Regions from separate parts of the Citricoccus muralis genome, predicted to be linked through region 4. Evidence: riboswitches for the same ligand, from Rfam matches in the RefSeq annotation. Region 4 holds a riboswitch; each other region holds the start of a gene.
What was found. Region 4 has a riboswitch for S-adenosylmethionine ahead of P8192_RS02545 (acyl-CoA dehydrogenase family protein). Riboswitches for the same ligand answer to the same signal wherever they lie in the genome.
Positions count from the first base shown of each region.

Region 1 (2,197 bases), 1.1 Mb from region 4:
TGCACACGGTGGGAGCGCGCGCCAAACACGTTGATCACATCGTAACAATCGGGCTTCTCAGAGAAAAAGACCTGATCGGGCGGGGATGAACTTTACTTCGGTTACCAGCTGGCCTTCAGTAGGCGTTCACTGGTGTGCGTCGCGTCCGCGGAGCTCGTCGAGCTGACGGCGCTCCTTCTTGGTGGGACGCCCGGCGCCGCGGTCCCGACGGGGTACAGCGAGCAGGTGCCGCGGGATCGGCTCGGGCGAGTGATCCCGATAATGCTGCACGGCCACCGGGGCTCCCACCCGCTTGGCGATCAGACCGGTGACCTCGAGAATCCGCTCTCGGCCGGGCTGACGCAACCGCACCGTATCGCCGATGTTGACCGGTTGGGCGGGCTTGGCTGGAGCGTCGTTGACCTTCACGTGACCGCCTTTGACTGCCGCCGTGGCGGCGGAGCGGGTCTTATACATACGCACCGCCCACAGCCAAGCGTCGAGACGGGTGCGGGTCATACGATCCAGGGTACCCGCTTACTCATTGCCTTCGGCTGTGCGGAGGTTTCGGAACGCGGAGCGGTGGAATACCAGCGGCTCGGCGGCGTCGGTTCCGGCGGAGACCCCGTGCACCTGGAGCAACACCATGTGGTGGTCGCCAGCGGGTAGCTCGGCGTACACGGAGGTTTCCAACCACAGGGCGGCGTCATCGAAGAACACGGCACCCTGTTCGGAGACCTGCAGGTTCTGGCCCTCGAAGCGGTCACCGTTCTTGGAGGCCAGCTGGGTGCACACCCCGGTCTGGGATTCGCCCAGAATCGAGACGCCGATGCGCTCGGCGTGACGCAGTCGCGGCCAGGTGCGGGAGGTGTTCTGCACGGCGAAGGCCACCAGCGGCGGATCCAGGGACACGCCCACAGTGAAGGACGAGGCGGCCAGGCCCTCCTTGACTCCGCCCGCGTAGCCGGCGAGTGCGGCCACCCCGGAGGGGAACTGGGAGAACGCCTGGCGCAGGCTCAGGGCGGAGACGTCATCAGAGAGTCCGACGCGGGTCTCGGGGAAGTCGGTGGTGTCGTTCTTCTGGGCAAAGGTCACAGCAGACATATCAGCCTTTCTGGAAGGCGCTTCCGCAACCGTGGGCGGCGGAGACGCGGTACTTGCCGGCCGGTGGACCCGGTGGCCGAATCATCACCTGGAGCACCCCACTACGCGAAGAGGGTTGCCGTCCCGTTAGCCAGGGCTACGCACTGGAACTCGTGATTCTGATGTTCAGAATAGGTGCGATGAGGCGACAGGGTCAACGTCGTCTGCGCCACTATGTCCCTAGATGACGGGGCAACGTCATCTGGCGACGTTCGTGGACGCTTGCGCAGACATCAGTCGAAGCGGATGTCGATGGCGTCGCCGTGGGCGTGCAGCCCCTCGGAGTGAGCCAGCGCAACAATTCCGCGCTGCAACTCCTTCAGGCCGGTCTCCTGATACCGGATGCGTTGCTGCAACCGCAGGAAACTGACCGTGTTCAGGCCCGAGGAGAATCGTGCTGAGCCGGAGGTGGGCAGCACGTGGTTGGACCCGGAGGAATAGTCCCCCAAAGGCACCGGGGAGTACGGGCCGACGAATACGGCGCCGGCGTTGCTGATGTTCGCCAGCACCGCCTCGTTGTCGTGGGTGTGGATTTCCAGGTGCTCGGAAGCATAGGCATTGGCGACGGCGATGCCGGTATCCAGATCGTCCACGATGAGCACCCGGGACTGCGGGCCGGTGAGTGCCTGCCGGATCTGCTGCTCGAGGGTGGCGCCGGGCACCTGGGCCTCGATTTCAGCGACCACCTGATCGGCCAGTTCGGCGGAATTCGTGATGAGGACCGAAGCGGCCATCGGGTCGTGCTCGGACTGGCTGATCAGGTCCGCGGCCACCCAAGCGGGGTTCGCGGAATCATCGGCCAGTACCGCAATCTCGGAGGGACCGGCCTCGGCGTCGATGCCCACCGTGCCCAACACGGCCCGTTTTGCGGCGGCCACATACACATTGCCGGGCCCGGTAATGATGTCTACGCCCGGGCAGCCTTCCACACCGTAGGCGAGCATGGCGATGGCCTGGGCGCCGCCGGCGGCATACACTTCGTCGACTCCCAACAGGGCACAGGCAGCGAGCACCACCGGGTGCGGGTCACCGTGGTGATCGCGCTGCGGCGGGGAGGTCACCGCCAGCGAAGACA
Region 1 covers NZ_CP121252.1:2,607,193-2,609,389, reverse strand. The annotation lists gene P8192_RS11965 (RNA-binding S4 domain-containing protein) at 127-498, opposite strand; gene P8192_RS11960 (flavin reductase family protein) at 517-1,083, opposite strand; SAM riboswitch class IV at 1,128-1,241, opposite strand; gene hisD (histidinol dehydrogenase) at 1,356-2,197, opposite strand, start outside.
Region 1: linked by a shared signal. The riboswitch ahead of P8192_RS11960 (flavin reductase family protein) and the one ahead of P8192_RS02545 (acyl-CoA dehydrogenase family protein) in region 4 are both predicted to bind S-adenosylmethionine.

Region 2 (2,197 bases), 560 kb from region 4:
AGGTCTAGTGCCACCACACTGTTGTCAGCGGTGTTGGTGGTGCTGCTGGTGTCACTGCCGGGCATCGGGTCCACTCCGATGGTCATGTGTTCCTGCTTCTTTCGCCGTCTGGTCTGGGATATTGGTCACTCTCGATTCGGGCCCTCAGGCCCTACCGGACGCGGTAAATCCGGCCTCGAGATCGGCCAGAATATCGTCAACATGCTCCAGCCCCACCGAGAGTCGCACCAGCCCCGGGCCCACCCCGGCGGCGCGCCGCTCATCCTCGGTGAGCTGAGAATGGGTGGTGGACGCCGGGTGAATCACCAGCGAACGGGTGTCGCCGACGTTCGCCACGTGCTGGTGGAGCTGCAGCGCCTCCACGAAAGCCTGCCCGGCTGCCACTCCGCCGTCGATCTCGAATGCCACCACGGAACCGGCACCCCGCAACAGTTGCGATGCCCGCTCGTGCCACCGGCTCGACGGCAGACCGGCGTAGGCGACCGAATGCACCTGGGGGTGAGCCTCAAGATATTCGGCAACCCGTTGGGCGTTGGCGACATGACGTTCCATACGCAGGCTGAGCGTCTCCAATCCGAGGTTGAGAATAAACGCGTTGAACGGGCTGGCCGACGTGCCCAGGTCACGCAGCAGCTGCGTGCGGATCTTCAGGATGTACGCGACGTTGGCACCCAGTGCGCCGTCGGCCCCGAAATCACGACCGAACACGATGCCGTTGTAGGACTCATCCGGTTCATTGAAACCGGGGAACCGTTCCGGATCGGCGGTCCAGTCGAAGTTGCCGGAGTCCACAATCACGCCGCCCAGGGCGGCTGCGTGCCCGCCCAGGAACTTGGTGGCCGAATGCACGACGACGTCGGCCCCGTGGTCAAAGGGTCGCACCAGGTACGGGGTGGTCAGGGTGGAGTCGACGATGAGCGGCACCCCGGCGTCGTGCGCCACCTGAGCCACCCCGGCAATGTCGAGCACATCGGCGCGCGGATTGCCCAATACCTCACCGAACAGCGCCTTCGTCGTCGGCTGAACGGCCGAACGCCACTCGTTCAAATCGTCCGGATCCTGCACGAACGTGGTGGTGATACCCAGTCGGGTCAGGGTGTGTTTGAACAGGTTCTGGGTGCCGCCGTACAGCGAAGCCGAAACCACAATATGGTCCCCGGCCCCGGCCACGTTGAGGATCGCCAGGGTAGTGGCCGACTGCCCCGAGGAGAGCAATACCGCGCCCACCCCACCCTCGAGCGCGGCGATCTTGTTCTCGACGGAGTCGGTGGTCGGGTTGGTCAGGCGCGTGTAGATGGGGCCGAGCTCCTGCAGGGCGAAACGTCCCGCGGCAGATTCGGTGGACGGGAAGCTGAACGACGTCGTCTGGTAGATCGGCAGCTGGGTGGCTCCCGTGGTGGGATCGTTGGTGATCCCGGCGTGGATCTGCTGGGTCTCGAACGACCAGTCTGCTGAAGCGGACATGATGGCGGCTCCTGTTCTGTCAGGGCCATCACCATCGCCGCTCCGAGGCCGAAGAGGCGGCCGGCGATGGCCCGCGCTTGCGGTCGAGGGGTTCCTCGATCGCCTGGTCCTCACCCGGGGCACCCCACCGCGGTTGGAGGGTTGCCGATCAGCTAGCCGGGGCTTGTCGCTGACACTCGTGACCTGGATGTCATTGTGCCAGAATGCACCGCCGGTTTCATCTCGCCGGCGGTCACGGGCGAGACGCGGCGTCATCTGCAGGGGCGGGTTCGGGGTTGATACCGTATTTCCGACAAACCCGACAAACCCGGCAAACCCGACGACGCGCGGGGCACCGGGGTCGGTGACAGTGCTGAAGGAAAGAGGGGCGGGGAACCGATCATGACGAACACACCCGCCGCGCACCAACCCGCCGATTCCTGGGAGATCCCATGGGAACGGATCGTTCAGGGGCTGCCCGCGGCCCGCCTGGTGCCGCAACTGACTGGGCTGGCCGGATGTGAGTTGGCCGAGCAGGCTGAGCTCACCGCGCCAGGAACAGACTCCGGTGCCGGAACGGCGGGCATCCGAGTCGTGATTTCCGCGCCGCCCGGTAGCGGCAAGACCACGGTGGTGCCACCGGCGCTGGCTGCAGTGTCGGCGGGCCGCGTCGTCGTCACGCAACCGCGCCGGATGGCCGCCCGAGCTGCCGCGCGTCGTCTCGTCTCACTCAGCGGTGCGCAGTTGGGCCGCG
Region 2 covers NZ_CP121252.1:1,122,452-1,124,648, reverse strand. The annotation lists gene metX (homoserine O-acetyltransferase MetX) at 1-86, opposite strand, end outside; gene P8192_RS05140 (O-acetylhomoserine aminocarboxypropyltransferase/cysteine synthase family protein) at 145-1,464, opposite strand; SAM riboswitch class IV at 1,533-1,648, opposite strand; gene hrpB (ATP-dependent helicase HrpB) at 1,846-2,197, shown strand, end outside.
Region 2: linked by a shared signal. The riboswitch ahead of P8192_RS05140 (O-acetylhomoserine aminocarboxypropyltransferase/cysteine synthase family protein) and the one ahead of P8192_RS02545 (acyl-CoA dehydrogenase family protein) in region 4 are both predicted to bind S-adenosylmethionine.

Region 3 (2,197 bases), 110 kb from region 4:
CTCCACTTCAATCGTTCCCAAAAGTACATCGGCACTTTTGACGAGGAACGCCGCGAAACCAGGCACCCCATCAACGGTTTGGTCGATATCTATCAGTTTGCTGATTCACTGAGGACCACAACCAAACAAATTCTCGAGAGTCTGTAACAGCTCCGCCGGGTGTACTTTCTTCTCTAAATTAGGTCATGGCTGCGAACACCATCGAGTGTCCGCAGCCATGATCGTCTATGGAAAATGAGTCAGGACACCGGGGTGGGGGACTCGATCATCAGGGTGATCTCGCTCGGCGCGGGCCACTCGTTCAGGCTGGAGAACGCGACCTCGGCGTCGTCGTCGGCGTAAATGACGAGTTCGCCCAGCAGTCCGTCGTTGATCATCAACCGGATCTCATGCTCCACCCCATTGCGCTGGAACACCCCGGCCACGCACCAAGTCTGCTGGAACGGGACGAGCCGGGTCGATTCCTCCGGCACGTGGAACACCACGCTGTCATAGGTGGGCTCGAACGCGAGCTGCGTGGCTGAATTGATTTGTTCCTGGACGTCTTCGGACTGGATCAGCTCCTCGGGGGCCAGTAACTCCAGCACCTCGCGGACGCGCGGATGCAGCGGTTCGAAAAGGTCTTCTTCCTCGGTCTCCTCGAGCTCGCGTTCCCAAGCCGCGCGGGATTCCCAGCGGCTGAGCGCGCGGTCCAGGGCGAAGGTGCCGACCATGGTGGCGGCGGCCCCGGCGGCGATCCACCAACGTGGGTGCTCCGAGCCCTTGGACTCGATCCATTCGTGCACGGCGGTGTCCCAGTGATCGAAGCGGCCATCGGCGGCCCACCAGCCGACGGCGTCGGCTCCGGCCTTGATGCCCCAACGTAGCAGGGCCGGCGTGGAGCGCAGGGTGGGGTTGCTGGTGCTGAGTGCGAGCACCGAGGTGAGGGCCGATCCGGCCTGGTAGTAGCGGCGGGTTTCGTCGTCGAGATCTCGAGGGTCAACGAGGCTGAAAGCGGACACGGCGGCGGTGGTGGCGATCTCCGAGAAAGTCATGGTCTCAGCTTAGGGTGTGTGCCGCGACGCCGGGAACAGCTGAAGCCGCGAGGGTGACGGAATGTGTCCCAGCGTGCGCGATCTGGGCCGAAAAGGTTGTCGACGTCGCGCGGGCCCGGCTAGGTTCGGGACCAGAGAATCACGAGATCCGGTGCGAAGCCCTGGCTGACCGGACGGCAACCCTCTCGCCGTAGTGGGGTGCTCCAGGTGAGGATTCGGCCCGCGGTACGACCGTCCCGGGCAAGTACGTAGGAAAGGACCCTCCCCATGTCGACGTCGACGTTTGCCCAGTTGAAAGAAGCCACCGCCGAGCACGGGCCCACCAGCGAGCAGCTGGCCCAGCACTTCAATCCGGTATTCGCCCTGATCCGGGCCGGGGCGCAGCAACGGGAACTGGACCATGAGCTGGCTTTCGACGCGATCGAGTTATTGCGCGATTCCGGGTTCACCCGGGTGCGGCTGGGTCGGGAGTACGGCGGAATCGGGGCGAGCCTGCAGCAGCTGGCAGAGCTGCTGATCGAGCTTGCTGCGGCGGATTCCAACCTGCCGCAAGCCCTGCACGGGCACTTCATGTTCACCGAACAGCACGAGAACGAGTCCCAGGGCTCGGTGTCTCAATGGTGGCTGGCCGAGGTGGCCGCGGGCAAGATCTTCGGCAACGCGCTGGTGGAGTTGCCGCCGACGGCAGGCAAGGCGCCGGTGCTGTTTTCCGACGTCGACGCCGACACCTCGCAGTCAGCGGTGGCCACCGGCACGAGCCAGATCGGGGAGATCTCCGGGGACAAGTTCTACTCCACCGGCGCGCTGTTCGCCGACTACCTGCTGGTGTCGGCCACGCGTCCCGGGCGCGAGGACGAGGGCCCGCTGTTTGTCGTCGTGGATGCGCATGACCGCGGGGTACAACGGGTGGATGACTGGAACGGGTTCGGCCAGCGGCTCACCGCATCCGGCACCACCACGTTCCGCGGGGTTCCGGTGCAGGCCGACCGGTTGCAGGAGTTCAACGTGCCCACCGGGGTGCTGGCCTACACGGTGCTGTGGATCGTGCTGACCGCCACTCAAGCCGGGATTGGTGCGGCAGCACTGCGCGAGATCACCCGGTTCGTGCAGAAGCGGCGTCGGACCTACGATCACGCGACGGCGGAGACGCCCGCCCAGGATCC
Region 3 covers NZ_CP121252.1:676,117-678,313, forward strand. The annotation lists gene P8192_RS03110 (type I restriction endonuclease) at 1-147, shown strand, start outside; gene P8192_RS03115 (hypothetical protein) at 240-1,034, opposite strand; SAM riboswitch class IV at 1,172-1,287, shown strand; gene P8192_RS03120 (monooxygenase) at 1,302-2,197, shown strand, end outside.
Region 3: linked by a shared signal. The riboswitch ahead of P8192_RS03120 (monooxygenase) and the one ahead of P8192_RS02545 (acyl-CoA dehydrogenase family protein) in region 4 are both predicted to bind S-adenosylmethionine.

Region 4 (2,197 bases):
CTCTAGGGCGCTCTGACATTCGGGGCTACCCTGTGCCGCGCTTGCGGAGAAGTTCACGGTGCGCGGCTGGCGCAAATCTGCGCCTCGGGAGATCTGGGTGAAGGTGCTCTTGGGCAGGGTGAGGACGAGTTCGTGAACTCCGACGCTGAATCCGCGCAGAAACGGGGAGTCGGCATCGCAGAGTAGGGCCTGACCCCGGTGCAGGACATGCGTGCCCTGGTCGCTATGGAAGAACGATTCGCCGTCGAGGCAGAGGAAGAGCGCGACGTCCTCGGTAGGGTGTGCGGTGATTGTCGATTGGGAGCGCTCGACGACTTGCGGCGAGCCGCGGACGTGGGCGAACCGCAAGGTGGGAAGGTGTAGATTCCGTTCCTCGGCGCGCAGGGGACTGTCGTCCAGGGTGCGAATATCGAGGCCGATCAGGGCATTCGTGTTGTGCGCCTCCCAGAACTCGATGCGCTCGCGGTGCGGGATCCGTTCGGTGGTGAAAGAAGCGAATGCGGGCGCGGTCGGGTGGGGCGTCGTTGCCGCGTCGTCGGCAGGCATGGTGTCGTCGGTCATCACGTGCCCCTTCTGGATCAGGAAGTCTCGCCGGTGCGGTGAGCGAGACCCTGCCCACCATGTGATGTAAATCACAGATGCTCTCTCCAGTCTAGGTACTGCCCGCAGAGCGCAGAAGGACGGAATTCGTCTCGATCCGGACGCGCCGAGTATCAATACGGCACCAGATGCGGGTCATGCGGGGTCACACAAGGGTGCTTTCGGCCCCGAGGCGCGCGGTCCGGGTTGCTTCGCGGCCGGGCAGTCGTGGTTAAATGTGTCACGAAACCCATCCAGAGCGACTGAGAGATCTGGCTCCACGACGTCGCAGCAACCACCCGACCTCGGGGAATCCGAGACCGGGACGGTGCTACCGCCAGAACCGATGGAAAGGAGCATCCTCGTGTCTGTCATTTCTGCCACTTCCGCCCCCACCGCCTCCGTCTCCGCGACGCCGCGATTGGAAGAACTGGAACCGCCGCAGCTTCCATCCGGATCGGACTACCCCAGCCTCTCAGCCCACTTCGCCCCACTTTTCGAACGCATCGCCGCCGGGGCGCGAGACCGCGACCTGCATCGCGAGTTGCCCTTCGCCGAGATCGCCGCGCTCAACCGAGTCGGATTCGCCTTGTTGCGGGTACCCCGCGAGCACGGGGGAGTCGGTGCCAGTGTGCGCACCTACATCCGGCTGCTCATCGACCTGGCGGCCGCCGATTCCAACGTGGCCCATCAATACCGCTCCCACGCCGGATTTGTGGAGTCGCTGCGCTTCCTCGACGACGATCGTTCCCGCCACTGGTATGCCCAGCTGCGCGCCGGCGCCACCGTGGGCAACGCGTCCACCGAGAAGGGCGGCAATGCCCTGGGCACCCTGAATACGGTGCTCACCCAGCGCTCGGGCGGCGCCGACCAGGATGCGACGTGGGTGCTCGACGGCGAGAAGTTCTACGCCACCGGCTCCCTGTTCGCCACCCACACCCGCGTCTCGGCCAGCCTGACCGGACCCGGTGGTGACGTCACCGGTGAACGCTCCTTCGCTGTCGTGCCCACCACGGCGGCCGGGGTGGAGCTCGAGGACGACTGGAACGGCTTCGGCCAGAAGCTCACCGCCACCGGCACCGCCCGCTTCCACGAGGTCGAGGTGGAGCCCCTGGCGGTGCTGCCGCGGCGGATCGGCACGCCGGAAGCGGTCTTCGAGGCCTCGTTCTTCCAGCTGGTGCTGCTCGCCGTGCTGGCCGGCATCGCCCGCGCCGTGCGCGAGGAGACAGCAACCGGGGTGCGCGAACGCAAGCGCACCTTCAACACCGGTCTGGGGCTGCCCTACCGCGAGGATCCGCTGATCCAGGAGGCCACGGGTAACATCGCGGCCACCGCCTTCGCCGTGGAAGCCACCGTGCTGCACGCCGCCGGCACCTTCGACGATGCCCTGGCCGAGGCTGCGCGCACTGGCGCCGACCGCCACGACCACAGCGGAGCGGTGCCCGCCGAGTTCTACACCGCCGAACTGGCCATCCAGCAGGCGCAGATCACCGTGCCGGAGCAGACCATCCGGGTCGCCTCCGAACTCTTCCTCACCGGCGGGGCGTCCAACACCGCTGTCGAGAAGGGGCTGGACCGGCATTGGCGCAACGCCCAGACCGTGGCCACGCACAACCCC
Region 4 covers NZ_CP121252.1:561,344-563,540, forward strand. The annotation lists gene P8192_RS02540 (helix-turn-helix transcriptional regulator) at 1-561, opposite strand, end outside; SAM riboswitch class I at 827-932, shown strand; gene P8192_RS02545 (acyl-CoA dehydrogenase family protein) at 944-2,197, shown strand, end outside.